DNA from 4 places in the Streptomyces sp. NPDC006529 genome. Region 1 is predicted to be linked to each of the others. Evidence: riboswitches for the same ligand, from Rfam matches in the RefSeq annotation. Region 1 holds a riboswitch; each other region holds the start of a gene.

The links. A riboswitch is a leader RNA that binds a small molecule or an ion and turns the genes downstream of it on or off. The one in region 1 is predicted to bind cyclic di-AMP.
Region 2: it holds a riboswitch for cyclic di-AMP, as region 1 does, so the genes downstream of both, ABZY31_RS05815 (LysM peptidoglycan-binding domain-containing M23 family metallopeptidase) here and ABZY31_RS08500 (M23 family metallopeptidase) in region 1, are expected to answer to the same signal.
Region 3: it holds a riboswitch for cyclic di-AMP, as region 1 does, so the genes downstream of both, ABZY31_RS15415 (transglycosylase family protein) here and ABZY31_RS08500 (M23 family metallopeptidase) in region 1, are expected to answer to the same signal.
Region 4: it holds a riboswitch for cyclic di-AMP, as region 1 does, so the genes downstream of both, ABZY31_RS20785 (LysM peptidoglycan-binding domain-containing protein) here and ABZY31_RS08500 (M23 family metallopeptidase) in region 1, are expected to answer to the same signal.

What each region holds. Positions count from the first base shown of each region.
Region 1 covers NZ_JBEXPB010000007.1:139,609-143,810, reverse strand. Annotated here, with positions in the region: gene ABZY31_RS08515 (GNAT family N-acetyltransferase) at 1-355, opposite strand, end outside; gene ABZY31_RS08510 (HPr family phosphocarrier protein) at 578-859, shown strand; gene ABZY31_RS08505 (GntR family transcriptional regulator) at 1,065-1,730, opposite strand; gene ABZY31_RS08500 (M23 family metallopeptidase) at 1,899-2,702, opposite strand; cyclic di-AMP (ydaO/yuaA leader) riboswitch at 2,715-2,870, opposite strand; gene ABZY31_RS08495 (pitrilysin family protein) at 3,077-4,202, opposite strand, start outside.
Region 2 covers NZ_JBEXPB010000004.1:206,935-211,136, reverse strand. Annotated here, with positions in the region: gene ABZY31_RS05825 (MBL fold metallo-hydrolase) at 1-466, opposite strand, end outside; gene ABZY31_RS05820 (SGNH/GDSL hydrolase family protein) at 582-1,391, opposite strand; gene ABZY31_RS05815 (LysM peptidoglycan-binding domain-containing M23 family metallopeptidase) at 1,559-2,575, opposite strand; cyclic di-AMP (ydaO/yuaA leader) riboswitch at 2,580-2,801, opposite strand; gene ABZY31_RS05810 (tyrosine-protein phosphatase) at 3,078-3,884, shown strand; gene ABZY31_RS05805 (aspartate aminotransferase family protein) at 3,934-4,202, opposite strand, start outside.
Region 3 covers NZ_JBEXPB010000018.1:20,224-24,425, reverse strand. Annotated here, with positions in the region: gene ABZY31_RS15425 (septum formation initiator family protein) at 1-244, opposite strand, end outside; gene eno (phosphopyruvate hydratase) at 362-1,648, opposite strand; gene ABZY31_RS15415 (transglycosylase family protein) at 1,908-2,615, opposite strand; cyclic di-AMP (ydaO/yuaA leader) riboswitch at 2,618-2,790, opposite strand; gene ABZY31_RS15410 (transglycosylase family protein) at 3,066-4,109, opposite strand.
Region 4 covers NZ_JBEXPB010000030.1:11,491-15,692, forward strand. Annotated here, with positions in the region: gene ABZY31_RS20780 (glycoside hydrolase family 20 protein) at 1-1,475, shown strand, start outside; gene ABZY31_RS20785 (LysM peptidoglycan-binding domain-containing protein) at 1,525-2,307, opposite strand; cyclic di-AMP (ydaO/yuaA leader) riboswitch at 2,312-2,557, opposite strand; gene ABZY31_RS20790 (S-(hydroxymethyl)mycothiol dehydrogenase) at 3,013-4,098, shown strand.

The DNA.
Region 1 (4,202 bases):
CCTGGACGAGGAAGGCGACCTCGGCCTCGTCGGCCGCTCCGGAGGCGGGGCGCCCGTCGGGGCCGATGCGGTCGTAGCGGACGGTCGCGATGAACTCGCCGCCGACGGTGGCCGCGAGGCCGACCCGGTCCACGTAGTCGTGGTGGGTGAAGCGGTGCACGTCCTTGGCGGACAGCCGGGGGTAGGGGGCGAAGAACCGGTAGTACTTCGACTCGTCCGAGACCTGTTCGTAGAAGCTGACCAGGCGCTCCGCGTCCTCGGGCGTGATGGGGCGGATCCGGGCGGTGCCGCCGTCGCGCAGCACGACGTCCGCTTCCCAGTGGGCCGGGTACGAGGGGTCCGACGCGGTGGTCATGGAGCCACCCTAGAGCCTGGTTTGGGCGGACGGAGGGCGGGCGCCGGGCGGGGGCGCACCCGCGGGGCCGCGTGCGCGCGGCGCAGTAGCCGAGCCGGGGCAAACCAGTGCAAGCTGTGGAGGGTCGAACGGCAGGTGAACGGGGGCCGAAGGTCGGCCGGAGCACTCGGAGTGCCGTGAGAGACTGGTCTAGACAACCGTAAGAACCTGAAGGGCATCACCATGGCAGAGCGCCGCGTCAACGTCGGCTGGGCCGAGGGCCTGCACGCTCGTCCCGCCTCGATCTTCGTCCGGGCGACCACCGCTTCCGGCGTCCCGGTGACCATCTCCAAGGCCGACGGCAACCCGGTCAACGCCGCGTCCATGCTCGCGGTCCTGGGCCTGGGCGCCCAGGGCGGCGAGGAGATCGTCCTCGCGTCCGACGCCGAGGGCGCGGACGCCGCGCTGGACCGTCTGGCGAAGCTGGTCGCCGAGGGTCTCGAAGAGCTTCCCGAGACCGTCTGACCCCCGGCCGACCCCCCGGGTCCGGCCCACGCACCACCCACGGCGGAGCCGTGGCCCCGCACCCGGGGCCACGGCTCCGCCGCATTTCCCGGGAACGCCCGAAGCCGCGTAACACCCCCGGACCTTTTCGTTTATCCGGAACGCACCCACGCGGCCGGAAAAACAATTCCCGCCCGGTAAATCAATCCTTTGTATCGGGACCGTGTTAAAGCCCGCCGCTCGCCATGTTTACGGCAGGTTGCGAAGTCCTCACGCGCAGCCGGTGCGCTCCGGCCGCGCGGTCGGCGTGGGCCGCGGTCAGCGCCCGCGCCCGCTCCGCGTCGCCGCGCGCCACCGCGTCCACGATCGCGCCGTGCTCCGCCCAGGACTCCACGGGCCGCACCGGAGCGTCCACGGCGTACATCCAGGCAACCTTGTGGCGCATCTGCGTGAGCAGCGCGATCAGGCCGGGGCTGTCCGAGGCCTGCACGAGCGTCTCGTGGAACCAGCCGCCCAGGGATCGCAGATCCTCCCCCTGCCCCCTCCTGGCCCGCTCCTGGCCCAGCCGTACCAGCCCCCGCAGCACCTTCAGGTGCGCCTCGCTGCGCCGGCGGGCGGCCCGGGCCGCCGCGAGGGGCTCCAGCAGCATCCGGACCTCCAGGAGGTCGGCCGCCTCCTGCTCGGTCGGCTCGGCGACGCAGGCGCCCGCGTGCCGGCGGGTGGTGACGAAGCCCTCGGACTCCAGGGTGCGCAGTGCCTCCCGGACGGGGACGCGGGAGACTCCGTAGCGCCGGGCGAGCAGCTCCTCGGTGAGGCGGGAGCCCGGGCCGAAGACCCCGGAGACGATGTCGTCGCGGATCGCCGTACAAACCGCGTGCGCGGGAATTCGCAAGACCGGACCTCCGCTGAATACCGTTGCCGCCGAATCCATTACCGCGACTCTATGGCAACGCGCGCTCTTTTCCGAGGACGGTTTTCGGAAATGGGCACAAAGGCACGCACGACACGAAGGCCCCGGCTCGATGAGCCGGGGCCTTCGGTCAGCGCGTGCGCGGGCGGGTCAGATCTCGACGCCCTTGGACCGCAGGTAGGCCAGCGGGTTGATGTCCGAGCCGTAGGACGGGCCGGTACGGGCCTCGAAGTGCAGGTGCGCGCCGAAGCTGTTGCCGGTGTTGCCCGACAGCCCGATCTGCTGGCCCGCGGTGACCTGCTCGCCGGCGGAGACGCTCAGCCGCGAGAGGTGGCCGTACTGGGTGTACGTACCGTCGTTGTGCTTGATGACGATGTTGTTGCCGTACGCACCGCCGTCGCCAGCCTCGACGACGACGCCCGCGCCCACGGCGTGGACGACGGTGCCCTCGGCGGCGTGGAAGTCGACGCCGGTGTGGCTGCCGGAGGACCAGGCGCTGCCGCCGGCGCCGTACTGGGTGCTGACGTAGGAGCCGGTGACCGGCAGCACGAAGGCGTTGAGGCGCTTGCGCTCCTCTTCGCGGTCCGCGCGCTCCTTGGCCTCGCGCTCGGCCTTGGCCTTCGCCTCGGCCATGCGGCGGGCCTCGGCGGCCTTCGTCTTCGCCTCGGCCTCGGCCTGCGCCTTGAGGGCGGCGGCGTCGGCGGCGTTGCGCTGCGCGTCGGCCTGGGCCTCCAGGTCGCCGGCGAGGGTGTCCGCGACGACGACGGCGTTCATGCCGTCACCCTGGGGGGCGGTGGAGTGGTGGTTGTCCGCGGCGAAGGCCGGGGCTGCGAGGCTGGCCGCGACGCCGGTGGCGGCGAGGGCGGCTATGCCGGCGACACCTGCGGTCTTCCGGCTCAGACGGCTGGAACCACGGTGCTTGCCGGAAGAGGCACGACTGCTGCCGAACGCCATGAAGGGGCTGATCCTTTCCTTCCCTCTCGCCTACCGGGTTAGCTGACGGGTTCGGAGCAGGAAGGTCTCCTACGGGCCCCCTCTTGCGAGATGGCCCGATTCACCCCAGGGACGTGGGTCCCCGGCTCCCCAGGCTCGCGCCTGACGGGGACTCGGCGATCGCTGCCCGGTGCCGCGAGTGCGGCGTTCACAACTGACGGACAGCACGCCCGACGCTAGGCGGATCTTCGGGTAATCACCAAACACACGCGCCCCATTGTTAGCTACGTCACGTGACATAGAAGCAACCTCTCCGCCAAACGGACAAAAGGGGTTCCGGTGGCCAAGCCACCGAAACCCCTTCCGCGCCCGCTCAGTTCACGGGCGGTTCACCGTCAGTTCGCGACGACGCGCACGTCACCGATTCCGAGCGCGCGCACCGGCGCCTCGATCTGCGAGGCGTCACCGACGAGCACCGTCACGAGCCGGTCCACCGGGAAGGCGTTGACGACGGCGGAGGTGGCCTCCACCGTGCCCGTCTCGGCCAGCCGCGCGTACAACCGCGCCTGGTAGTCGTCCGGCAGGCCCTGCTCGACCTGGTCGGCCAGGGTCCCCGCGACGGACGCGGCCGTCTCGAACTTCAACGGGGCCACGCCCACCAGGTTCTGCACCGCCACGTCCCGCTCCGCGTCGGTCAGACCGCCCTCCGCGAGGGTGCGCAGCACCTTCCAGAGGTCCTCCAGCGCCGGGCCCGTGTTGGGGGTGTCCACCGAACCGCTGATGGCGAGCATCGACGCGCCGGTGCCGTCCGCGGTGGAGCGCAGCACCTGCCCGAAGGCGCGCACGCCGTAGGTGTAGCCCTTCTCCTCGCGCAGCACCTTGTCCAGGCGGGAGGTGAGGGTGCCGCCCAGGCAGTACGTGCCGAGCACCTGGGGCGCCCAGACGCGGTCGTGCCGGTCCGCACCGATCCGCCCGATGAGCAGCTGGGTCTGCACCGCCCCCGGCCGGTCCACGATGATCACGCGGCCCGTGTCGTCCGCGGTGATCGGCGGTACGGGGAGCGGCTCGGCCGTGCCGCCCGTCCAGGTGCCCAGGGTGTCCGCGAGGACGGCGTCCAGGTCGATGCCGGTCAGGTCGCCGACCACCACCGCGGTGGAGGTGGCGGGGCGCACGTGGGCCTCGTAAAAGGCGCGTACGGCCGCGGCGTCGATCCGGGCCACCGTCTCCTCGGTCCCCTGGCGCGGGCGGGACATCCGCAGCGTGGCCGGGAACAGCTCCTGGGAGAGCTGCTTGGCGGCCCGGCGCTGCGGGTTGGCCAGCTCGTGCGGGATCTCGTCGAGCCGGTTGCGCACCAGCCGGTCCACCTCGCTGTCGGCGAAGGCGGGGGCGCGCAGGGCCTCGGCGAGCAGGCCCAGGGCCTTGGCGAGCCGGGAGGCCGGGACCTCCAGGGAGACCCGGATGCCGGGGTGGTCGGCGTGCGCGTCGAGGGTGGCGCCGCAGCGCTCCAGCTCGGCCGCGAAC
Region 2 (4,202 bases), on a different contig from region 1:
CGACGTCGACCGGCCCCAGCGCGGCCAGCGGCACCGGTACGGGGTGCAGTCGGCGGGGTCCGGCGAACGGGAAGGGAGAGCACCGCTCTCCCCACACCGGATCGAAGAGCACCCGGCGTCCGTCGATCTCCGCGAGCACGCTGGAGTGCCCCATCCAGGTCAGCCGCAGGCCGCTGACCGGCGGCTTCGCCAGATCGGCCAGGGTCGTCGGGTGCACCGGGACGGGCGCGCCCGGGTTGCGCCGGACCCGCTGCTCCTTGTGGAAATAGATCTTGGCGAACTCCACCATCGAGCCGGAAGGCCTGGTCCGGGCACCGACCGGGTTCTGAAAGACGCCGTCGGCGAAGTTCGGCGAGCGCAGGATCCGCTCCAGCCGCGCGCCGGACGGATCCGCGCCGAAGGCTTCGGGCCGCAGGGCGCGAAGCCGTGGACGCAAGGAACGGGAGCCGGGGTCGGAGCCGGTCAAGGCGCCTCCAGAGGGGAAGTGGGCAGGGCTGGTCGTACGTTCTACCACCCTCCCAACGCACACTGCCCCCGAAGGATTCCGCGCGCCTCCCCGCCCCGCCCGCGACGGCCGGCCCCTACAGCGGCAGCAGGTCCGGGCGCTTGGCCCCCATGCGGTCCCCCGAGGACTCCCCGCGCAATCGCCTGCCGATCCACGGCACGAGGTGCTCCCGTGCCCACTGGATGTTGTCGCGGGTCACCTCGGCCGAGCCGCGCGGCTGCTGCGGGGGCCACGGCTGGTCCGGGTCCGCGGGCACCTCCAGGCCGAGCACCTGCGCGGCGCGCAGCGCGACCCGGGTGTGCCCCTCGGGCGAGAGGTGGAGCCGGTCGTGGTCCCAAGCCCGCCTGTCCTGCACGGACTTCAGCGACCAGAGATCGAGCACCGGGCATCCGTACCGGTCGGCGATGGACCGGACGTGCGCCGAGTACGTCGCCACCTTGCCCCGGATGTGCCTGAGCACCGGCACCCCGCGGGTGTCGAAACCGGTGGTGATCATCACCATGCCGACTGACCCGACGAGGTCGGCGAGGGCCGCCTCGAACCGCTCCGCCACGTCGTCGGGGTCGCTCCCCGGCCGGATGATGTCATTGCCCCCGGCGCAGAAGCTGACCAGGTCGGGCGCCAGTTCCTTGGCCCGCGGCACCTGGTCGGCCACGATCTGGTCCAGGAGCTTCCCCCGCACAGCGAGGTTGGCGTACCGGAAGTCGTGCTCCTCGCGCTGGTCCGCGAGGAGCACGGCGAGCCGGTCGGCCCAGCCCACGCACAGGCCCCCCGGCCCCGGGTCGCCCACACCCTCGGTGAAACTGTCCCCGATCGCCGCGTACGAGCCGATGCCCGGCAGTGCCGTCTTGATTTCCGTCGTCCGTGCCGTCGTCTTCGTCGTCATCGCTGTCGTCGCTGCCACGAGAGCTCATACTCCACCCCGGGCGGTGACCTACGCGACCGTAGCCACCCCTTGACGGACCGTGATCTTTACCACCCGGCGGGTAAGGAATAAGTGAGGAGTCCGTCAGGTCTTTCAAGGGAGGCGGGGACACCGACGCGGCGGTGGCGTCAGACGTTCACGCCCTTCGAGCGCAGGTAGCCCAGCGGGTCGATGTCCGTGCCGTAGCCGGACCCGGTGCGGATCTCGAAGTGCAGGTGCGGGCCGGTGACGTTGCCGGTTGAACCGGAGAGGCCGATGCTCTGGCCCGCGGTCACGCTCTGGCCGACCGAGACCGAGAGCTGGGACAGGTGGCCGTACTGCGAGTAGCGGCCGTCCGCGTGCCGGATGACGACCTCGTTGCCGTACGCGCCGCCCCAGCCGGCGGAGACCACGGTGCCCGCGCCGACCGCGCGGACGGTGGTGCCGGTGCCCACGGCGAAGTCGACGCCGGTGTGGTAACCGCTGGACCACATGCTGCCGCTCGCCCGGTACTGGGTGGTGATGGAGGCGGAGACCGGGGCGACGAAGCCGGAGGCCGAGGCGGTACCGCTGCCCGAGCCCGTGCCGGCGGAGGTGCCGCCCCGAGCACTCGTCCCCTTCTGCGACGCACCCTCGTCGGCCGGGGCGGCCGGGGCCTCCGCGGCGGCGGCGCCCTCGTCCTGGCCCGCGTCCGCGTCCGCGTCCGCGTCCGCGTCCGCGTCCGCCACCGGCGCGGGTTCCTCGGCGCTTTGCGCGGCGGGCGCCGGAGCCTGTTCGCCCGGTCCGCCGAGCGCGAGCTTCAGCCCCGGGTGGATCAGCGAGGGGTCGGAGCCGACGGCCTCGCGGTTGTCCGCGTAGAGGCGCTGCCAGCCACCGCTCAGGTGCCGCTCCGCGGCGATCTCCGAGAGGCAGTCGCCGGACACCACGGTGTACACCGAGGAGGCCGCGGGCGCGGCGGCCGCGGCCCGGAGCGCCGCCGGAGCCTGGGCCGGGAGGGCCTGGGCCGGCAGCGCGGCGGTGGCGGGAGCCGTGGCCTGCGGGGCGGCCTGCGCGCCGGCGGCGCCCAGCAGCGGCAGCGCGAGCGCCGCGCTTCCGGTGCCCGCGACGACGAGACCGCGGGTCAACGCGGCGGACTTCGGACGGCGGTGCTTTCCCTTTGCGGGCATGGTGAATTCCTCTCCGTCGCCTGCGAGGTGAGCTGTCGGGTTCGGACTGGAGATGTCCGGCCGTAGGTCTACGGCTTCACCCCGAGCCGTCCGGAGGAGATCCATTCGAGAACATCGAGAAGATCGGTTTCGGAAACGGCGGCTTACCTGGTTCCCCCGCTCCTGCCGGGCGCGTGGATCGTCGGGTGCGGTGCCGGACGGTGGCAGGATTAGGCGGTCCATCCGGGTGGAGGTGAAGGTATTGGCTCCGGTCCCGTGGAACAAGCCGCGAATTCCCTTGGGTAATGGCGCGGGTGAGGGACCGCCGGAATTCCGGTCACCCTCCGTGGAATCCGCTGCGGCAACACCCTTGCGCACAAGGCAATTCGGCTTTAGCGATCACACACTCACGGTCACCGTATGATCCTGCTCACGGGGACGGGCCCGATCTCCCGGTCCCTTATGGCAAGTTGCGTTCAACCAGCGCAATTCGGACATGCCGCGACGATACGGAGGAGTCTTCGTGACCCAGCAGATACCCCAGGCCCCGTCCACGGAGCCGGAACTGACCGGAGTGCGCAACTTCCGTGACGTGGGCGGCCTCCCGGCCACCGACGGACGGAGGGTCAGATCGGGACAGGTCTATCGAAGCGGACATCTGGCGCATGCCACCGAAACCGACACGGAATTCCTCGCGTCGCTGGGTCTCCACACCGTCTTCGACTTCCGCAACGCCGCCGACCACGCCCTGGAGGGCCCGGACGTCGAGCTGCCGGGCGTGCGCAACGTCAACCTCCCGCTCTCCGACCCGGCGGACGGCACGGAGTTCTGGCGGATGGTCCGCGACGGCGATCTCGGCCAGCTGCGGGAGGCCCTCGGCGACGGCAAGGCCGCCCGGCGGATGGCCGCCTCCTACAGGGAGATCGTGACGACCCGCACCGCCGAGCACCGCCGGGTCGTGCAGGCGCTCGCCCGGAACGAGGTGCCGGTCCTGATGCACTGCGCGGCCGGCAAGGACCGGGCCGGTCTCTCGATCGCCGTCACGCTGCTCGCGCTCGGCGTGGAGCGCGAGGCGATCGTGGCGGACTACCTGGAGTCGAACGCTCCGCACCGCCGCTACAAGGTGCGCCGCAGCGGCGGGACCCCCGAGGCCCGCTCCCCCGAGGTGATGGAGCTGCTCGCCCCGCTCTTCGACGCGCGCGCCGAGTACCTGCACGCGGCCTTCGAGACCCTGGAGGAGATCTGGGGCAGCACCGACCGCTACCTCGCCGAGGGCCTCGGGCTCGCGCCCGAGACCCTCGACGAGCTGCGCGACCGCCTCCTGGAGTGACGGCGCCGGGCGGCCCGCCGGGCGGCCGACCGGCGGGCCGCCCCGCGGGTCAGCGGTTCGCGACGGCCTGCTTGACCAGGGTCCTGCCGAAGTCCCACATCAGCCCGCCCCCGCCGTGGGCGTCGTCCATGACGTCCCGGAAGGCGCCCACGAAGCGGTCCACGTCCGCCTCGTCCACGATCAGCGGCGGAATGAGCTTGATCACTTCCAGGTGGTCACCGGAAACCTGGGTGAGGATCCGGTGCTTCTGGAGCAGCGGTACGACGACCATCTGCGCGAAGAGCCCCTTGCGCGCGGCCTGGAGCATGGTCCACCGGC
Region 3 (4,202 bases), on a different contig from region 1:
CGGCGCTCCGCTGCTGGTCGGCGATCTCCGAGCGCTGGGAGACGTACTGGCGCATCGGGTACGCGAGGGCGACGACCAGCGTACAGAGCACCAGCACCAGCAACGCGGCCCGGCCGGTCAGCCGGCTGCGGCGGACCTGACGGCGCGTCTGCGAGCGGTAGACGTGGGCCGCGGTCCGTTCTCCGAGCTGCTTGAGCCTGGTCGCGGTCGAGAAGGTGGAGAACCGATCCCGGTTCCCGGCCATTGACTCCGCCTCCCCTGTAGCGCACACAGCAATACGTCCCCGCACACGGTACGGGACCGAGCGCGGGGACGTACGGAGGCTGCCTGGCCCCGCGGGGATGAACCCCGCGGAGGAGGGTCAGCCCTTGAAGCGCGGGAAGGCGGAGCGGCCCGCGTACACCGCGGCGTCGTCGAGGATCTCCTCGATGCGCAGCAGCTGGTTGTACTTGGCGACGCGGTCCGAGCGGGCCGGGGCGCCGCTCTTGATCTGACCGCAGTTCACCGCGACGGCGAGGTCGGCGATGGTGACGTCCTCGGTCTCGCCGGAGCGGTGCGACATCATGCACTTGAAGCCGTTGCGCTGGGCCATCTCGACGGCGTCCAGGGCCTCGGTCAGCGAACCGATCTGGTTCACCTTGACGAGCAGGGCGTTCGCCGAGCCCTCTTCGATGCCGCGGGCGAGGCGCTCCGGGTTGGTGACGAAGAGGTCGTCGCCGACGATCTGGACCTTGGAGCCCAGGCGGTCGGTGAGGATCTTCCAGCCGGCCCAGTCGTCCTCGAACAGCGGGTCTTCGAGGGAGACCAGCGGGTACGCGGCGCAGAGCTCCTCGTAGTACTCGGTCATCTCGGCGGCCGAGCGGGACTGGCCCTCGTACTCGTACTTGCCGTCCTTGTAGAACTCGGACGCGGCGGCGTCGAGCGCCAGCGCGATGTCCTTGCCCGGGACGTAGCCGGCCAGCTTGATGGCCTCGACGATGAGGTCGAGCGCGGCGCGGTTGGACTCCAGGTTCGGGGCGAAGCCGCCCTCGTCGCCCAGGCCGGTGGAGAGGCCCTTGCTGTGCAGGACCTTCTTGAGGGTGTGGTAGACCTCGGAACCCCAGCGCAGCGCCTCGGAGAAGGACTCCGCGCCGATCGGAGCGATCATGAACTCCTGGATGTCCACGTTGGAGTCGGCGTGCGACCCGCCGTTCAGGATGTTCATCATCGGAACGGGCAGCAGGTGCGCGTTCGGGCCACCGAGGTAGCGGAAGAGCGGCAGGTCCGAGGCCTCGGACGCGGCGTGCGCGACGGCCAGGGAGACACCGAGGATCGCGTTGGCGCCCAGCGAGCCCTTGTTGTCGGTGGCGTCCAGGTCGCACATGGCCTGGTCGATCAGGCGCTGCTCGGTGGCGTCGTAGCCGACGAGCTCCGGGCCGATCTGCTCGATGACGGCGAGGACGGCCTTCTCGACGCCCTTGCCGAGGTAGCGGTTGGCGTCACCGTCCCGCAGCTCGACGGCCTCGAAGGCACCGGTGGAGGCGCCGGACGGAACAGCAGCACGGCCGGTGCTGCCGTCGTCGAGGCCAACCTCGACCTCGACCGTGGGGTTGCCTCGGGAGTCCAGGATTTCCCGGGCTACGACGACGTCGATGGACGGCACGAGCATCTCCTTATGGGATGTGGCGCTGGGTGTGCGGTGGCGTGTCGGGCCGTGGGACGGCCCTGCCGCTTAGAGCCTAACCGGATCGGGGCGGTCGGCCCGCCGAGCAACCGCTCCCTGGGACGAAAAAGGGTGGGAATACCCCTCTTACAGGACATAGAGCAAGGCTGAAGGCGGGATTCCGCCCGCGGAAACACGACGGCCCGGCGCGTGGGGGGATACGCGCCGGGCGGTGGTGGTCATGCGTGGAGCGTTACCGCGGGGTTCAGCTGAGCTTCAGCTTCTGACCCGGGAAGATCAGGTCGGCGTCCTGCACGATGTCCTTGTTCAGCTCGAACACGTGCTGCCAGCCGCCCTTGACGGCGTTCGCCTGGGCGATGGTGCCGAGGGTGTCGCCGGCCTTGACCTCGTAGGAGCCGTTGCCCGTCTTGGGGGCCTCGGCGGCCGGGGTCTTCTTGACGGGGGCCGGGGTCTCGGCGCGCTCGGAGCGGGTGACCGGCGCCTCGGCGCGCTTGGTCTCCTGCTTCGGCTGGGCCTTCTTCTCGGCCTTCTTCTCGGGCTTGGCCTGCTTGGGGGCCTCGGCCGCGCCGCCGTTGTAGGCCGCGTTCGACAGGCCCACGCCGCAGGACGGCCACGCGCCCTTGCCCTGGCCCTTGAGGACCTTCTCGGCGATGGCTATCTGCTGCGACTTGGTGGCCTGGTTGGCCTGCGGGGCGTAGGCCTTGCCGCCGTACGCCGCCCAGGTGGAGGACGAGAACTGCACGCCGCCGTAGTAGCCGTTGCCCGTGTTGATGGACCAGTTGCCGCCGGACTCGCACGCGGCGACGGCGTCCCACTGGGAGGTGGTCGCGGCGCTCGCGGCGCCCGCGGTCATCAGCGGGGCCGCCACGGCGACACCGGCGACACCGACGAGGGTGACGACACGGGTGGCCTTGGAGGCGCGACGGTGCTTGCCCTTGCCGGAAAGCAGCATGGTTTTCTCCTCACCGACGCCTGCGAAGTGAGCTGTCGGGTTCGGGCGGATGAGTTGCCCGGTCGCGCACCGTGGTGCGCGGCTTAACCCCAAGCCGGTTCCGTGACCGTCTCTCAACGGCCGGTTCCGGCACTTACCTTGGTTCCCCCGCTCCTGCCTTCGGCGCTTGCGCGACGACTGTTCCCTCCGTCCGCCGGCAGGATTCGGCGATGCGGTCGAAGGAGCCCGCGGTGGCGAGCGATTCAGAAGGTAGACAGGTCTCTCCCCGATGTTCAACGAGGGACATCGGGGAGAAACGGGCCCTACTTGCGCTCCCGGGACGGGTGTTTACGCAGGTGAGAGCCGGGTTTGCGGCAGTCTCCGACCAGGACACGCCAGTTGGACCGAAGAGATGCATGTCTCACTTGCACGAATGGGACATACAAGGCGATCTTCGCGCCCGAAGTGCCCCTATTTCTGGCTTAGATCGAGATTCTGCCCCGGGGTGATGAGGTCGGCGTCGTGCCCGATGACCTGCTGATTGGCCTCGTAAAGGGCATTCCAGCCACCCTCGACCCCCTGGGCGGTCGCGATCGCCGTCAGGTTGTCCCCGGCCTTGACGGTGTACGACGGATCCGACAGGGCGTCAGGGGCCGCGGACGTCTCCGCGGCGGGCGTTCCGCGGTGCTTTCCACCGGTTGCCGACGTTTCGCCCTGCGGCGTGGCCGCGGAGCCGGGCGTGGCGGCCGGGCCCGTCGGGGCCACCGGGGCCGCGGGGTTCGACGGGGAGGCCGTCGGACCGCCCGGGAGCGCGGAGCCACCGGTTACGGGCGCCACGGGCGTTCCGGTGGGCCCGGTCGGGGTGGCGGGGCCACCGGTCTCGGGCGCCGGGGGTGGCATGACGGGCAGTCCGGAGGTCAGCGGGGTCTCGGGGACCGCCGGCAGCGCGCCGGGCGAGGCGCTGGCCCCGGACGGGGTGGTGGCTCCGGGGATGTGCCCGGTGGAGGCCGGCGTCGAGGCGGGCGCGGGCGCTCCGGCGAGCGGACCCGTGCCGGAGGCCGGGGTTCCTTCGGGGCGCAGCGGGCTCGGCGCGACGGAACCGGAACCTGCGCGGCCCGGGTCGACGGTGGGCGCGGGGCCGCCCCGGGTGAGCCCGGAGGACTCCCCGCACAGCGGCCAGGCCTGCGGTCCCTGCGAGGCGAGGACCCGCTCGGCGATGGCTATCTGCTGCGAGCGGCTGGCGAGGTCGGGCCGCGCGGCGAACTCCAGCCCGCCCGCGCTCTTCCACTGTTCCAGCGTGAACTGGAGTCCGCCGTACGACCCGCTGCCGAAATCGGCGCTCCAGGTTCCGCCGCTCTCACACTCGGCCACCCTGTCCCAGGTGGTGGTCTCGGCCGCGTTCGCGCCGGAGGCGGCGAACAGCGGCAGAGCGAGCGCGGAGCCGGCGACTCCGGCGGTGACGACGAGGGCGGGGACCTGACGGGGGCGTCTGTGGCGGCCGTTCCCGGAACGCATGAGGGTGGACCTTTCGCGTGGCGGCGGGGGCGACGCGAACCTAGCCGGGTTCGAACGCTTGTCACAAGTCGATGATGCGCAGATCACGTCGAG
Region 4 (4,202 bases), on a different contig from region 1:
CCCGCGCCCCCTCACCGAGCCGCAGCTACCCCCTGTCCACCGCGCCGCGGACGATCCCGGCCGTCCGCACCTTCGAAGCGGCGCGCGGCCCCGGCTGGAAGCCCGCCCCGCAGGCACGGGTCGTCGTCGCCCGCGCCGACGCGGCCGCCCTCGGCGACGAGGGGAAGATGCTCGCCCGCGACCTGGAGCTGGGCTACGCCGAGGACGGCGGCCCGCTCCGGCCCGGCGACGTGGAACTCGCTCTCGACAAGGCCCCCGCGAGCGGCGCCAAGGCCGCCCCGGAGTCCTACACCCTCACGGTGCGGGGCGGCGGCGTCCGCATCACCGGGCCCGACGACGCCGGGGTCTTCTACGGCACGCGCACCCTCGAACAGGCCGTCCGCGGCGCCGGATCCATCGGCGAGGGAACGGTCAAGGACGCGCCGGACCGCCCGCAGCGCGGCCTGAACCTCGACATAGCCCGCAAGAACTTCACCGCGCCGTGGATCGAGGACCGGCTGCGCGAGATGGCCGACCTCAAGCTCAACCAGCTGGGCCTGCACTTCTCCGACGACCAGGCCTTCCGCATCGCTTCCGTCAGCCACCCCGAGATCGTCTCCGACCCGCACCTCAGCCAGGCCGAGGTGCGCGCCATCGTGGCCCTCGCCCGGAGCCTGCACATCGAGGTCGTCCCCGAGATCGACTCGCCCGGACACCTGGGCGCCGTCCTGCGCGCCCACCCCGCCCTCCAGCTGCGCGACGCGGCCGGGCGGGCCGTCAAGGGCGCCGTGGACATCTCCGACCCGGCGTCCGCGCGGCTCGTCGACGAACTGCTGCGCGAATACCTGCCGCTCTTCCCCGGCGCGCGCTGGCACGTCGGCGCCGACGAGTACCAGGCGCTGGTCGTCAAGGACCCGCAGGCCTCCTTCCCGCAGCTCGCGGCGGCCGCCCGGAATCGGTACGGCGCCGGGGCGCGCGTCTTCGACCTGGCCACCGGCTGGCTGAACGACCGCGCGGCCGTGGTCCGCGCCGCCGGCCGGCAGCCCAAGGCGTGGAACGACGGCTTCTTCACCGGGGGCGCGGCCACCGCCGCGCGGGACGTCGAGGTGGAGTACTGGACGGGCAAGGAGATCGGCGCCCGCCCGCCCCTGGAGTACCTGCGCGAGGGCCGGCCCGTGGTCAACCTCAACGACGAGTACCTGTACTACGTCCTCGGCGAGCCCAACGACTTCACCTACCCGACCGGCCGGCGGATCTACGAACAGTGGACCCCGCTCGTGCTGCGCGGCACCGAGGCCGTGCCCGCCCGCTACGCCGACCGGATCCTGGGCGCCCGGCTCGCCGTCTGGTGCGACCTGGCCGGATCGCAGACCCAGGCGCAGGTCGCCGCCGGGATCCGGCTGCCGCTGGCCGCCCTCGCCCAGAAGGTCTGGGACCCGCGGCCGCCCGGGCCGACGTGGAGTCAGTTCACCGCGCTGGCCGACCGCCTGAGGTGAAGCGGGATCCCGGGACCGGCCCGCGCGGCGTGCTCCGCCCGGGGTCCGCTCAGTAGGCGCCGTTGACGTTGTCGATCGAACCGTAGCGGGCGGCCGCGTAGTTGCAGGCGGCGGTGATGTTCGCGACCGGGTCGTAGGAGTCGGACGACGTGCCGGGCACGTGGTAGGCCCTGAAGGTGGGGTCGATGACCTGGAGGAGGCCCTTCGAGGGAATGCCCGCGGCCGCGTTGGAGTCCCAGTTGTTGATGGCGAGCGGGTTGCCCGAGGACTCGCGCAGCACGTTGCGGTGAATTCCGTCGTAGGTTCCGGGAATTCCGTGCTGGGCCATGATCTCCAGCGACTGGCGGATCCACCCGTCGAGGTTGTTGGCGTACAGGGTGGTGGGCCGTGCGGAACGGTCGGCGCGGGCGGGCGCGGCCGTGGTATTGCGCTTGGCGACCAGGGTCGTGGCGGTGGCCTTGGCCGATCCCGAACTCGCCTTTGCGGCCCCGCCGATCGTCAGCTTGGTTCCCGGGCGGATGACGGACGGGTCGCTGCCGATCACCGAGCGGTTGTCCGCGTACAGCTTCTTCCAGCCGCCGCTCACGGAATGCGTTTGCGCGATCTTGGAAAGGGTGTCGCCGGGCACCACGGAATAGACCGTGGGCGCGGCGGCCTTCGTCGCGGCCGTGGAAGCGGTGGGCGCCTTGGCGGCCGCGGCCGGCTGAGCGGCCTCCGCCCCGGAGGCGCTGATCAGCGGGAGGGCGAGGGCGAAACCGCCGGTGCCCGCGACGGCGACCAGACGGGCCACCCGGCTGTTCTTGGGACGGCGGTGCTTGCCCGATGCGGACATGGCGCATTCCTCTCCGTCGCCTGCGAGGTGAGCTGTCGGGTTCGGACGGGAGCTGTCCGGCCGCACCGCGGCACGCGTGTTCCGGACATGCCTCGGGCATGACGAAGGCGTGCGTGCCGGTGGTGCGACTTCACCCCGAGCCGGTCCGGATTCATGATCCGGACCGGCGGCCTACCTGGTTCCCCCGCTCCTGCCGTACGTGAAGTGGGATGGGTTTCCGGGTGGCGGCAGGATTCGGCGTTCCACCTGGATTGCGGTGACCGTAAACGAAGAGGGAGGGCGGGAACAAGGGGCGAATTCCGCGTGGTGATCGTCTTATCGGTACCGGTCCGCGGAATGCGTCACACCCGTACGGGTCATGGATCCCGAATTTCATTGCTGGGCCCGGAATTGAGACTTCCGGATCTTTTATGGGTGGCGGCGGTCCGGCCTGTTCCGCGTGACTCACATCACCGCCGGAGCGCCCGTTCCGCATTCAAGGGCAAATCACCCCTAGCTGCCTCTAAAGGTGTTTCTCGCACCTCCACCGGCCGCGCCGCCTCCGGCAGTTCCGCGCACCCGGGCGGCGCTTCCGGCGTCCGCGGGACCCCGGCGTGCGGTTCCGGGGCGCCGTCGGCCGCCCGAAGTGTGCCGGTGGCCCCGACGGGAGGCTCCCGCCGTGTACGTTCGCAGCACGGGACGGATCACAGGAGAGCGGGGTATGACGTGACGCATCGCGTACGAGGGGTCATCGCACGGAGCAAGGGCGCGCCGGTGGAGACGACAACGATCCTCGTGCCCGACCCGGGGCCGGGCGAGGCGCTCGTCCAGGTCCAGGCCTGCGGGGTCTGCCACACCGACCTGCACTACCGGGAGGGCGGCATCAACGACGCCTTCCCCTTCCTCCTCGGCCACGAGGCCGCCGGAGTGGTGGAGGCCGTCGGCCCCGATGTCACCGGCGTCGCCCCTGGCGACTTCGTGATCCTCAACTGGCGCGCCGTGTGCGGCCGCTGCCGCGCCTGCAAGCGCGGGCGCCCCTGGTACTGCTTCGACACCCACAACGCCACCCAGTCCATGACCCTGGAGGACGGCACTCCGCTCTCCCCGGCGCTGGGCATCGGAGCCTTCGCCGAGAAGACCCTGGTCGCCGCCGGCCAGTGCACCAAGGTGGACCCGGCGGCCTCGGCCGCCGCCGCCGGACTGCTGGGCTGCGGGGTGATGGCGGGCCTCGGCGCGGCCCTCAACACCGGGAACGTCGGCCGCGGCGACTCGGTGGCCGTCATCGGCTGCGGCGGCGTGGGCAACGCGGCCGTCGCCGGGGCCCGGCTCGCCGGTGCGGGCCGGATCATCGCGGTGGACCTGGACGACCGCAAGCTGGAACAGGCCAGGGGGCTGGGCGCCACCCACACCGTCAACGGCCGTACCGAGGACGTGGTCAAGGCGGTCCAGGCGCTGACCGGCGGCAACGGAGCGGACGTGGTCATCGACGCCGTCGGCCGCCCCGAGACCTACCGGCAGGCGTTCTACGCCCGCGACCTGGCCGGCACCGTGGTGCTGGTCGGCGTCCCCACCCCGGAGATGGCCCTCGAACTCCCGCTGCTCGACGTCTTCGGCCGCGGCGGCGCCCTCAAGTCCTCCTGGTACGGGGACTGCCTGCCCGAGCGGGACTTCCCGCTGTTGATCGACCTCTACCTCCAGGGCCGCCTCGACCTCGACGCGTTCGTCTCCGAGACCATCGCGCTCGACGACGTGGAGGAAGCCTTCGCCCGCATGGAACGCGGCGAAGTCCTCCGCTCGGTCGTCCTCTTCTGACCACAAGCCCCGGGCCACCCCCCGGCCCGGGGCCCGCCGTCGGCCCAAGGCGCGCCACATCAGCCCCGCCGACGGACCACGGCGCCGCGATGTCAGCCCCGCCG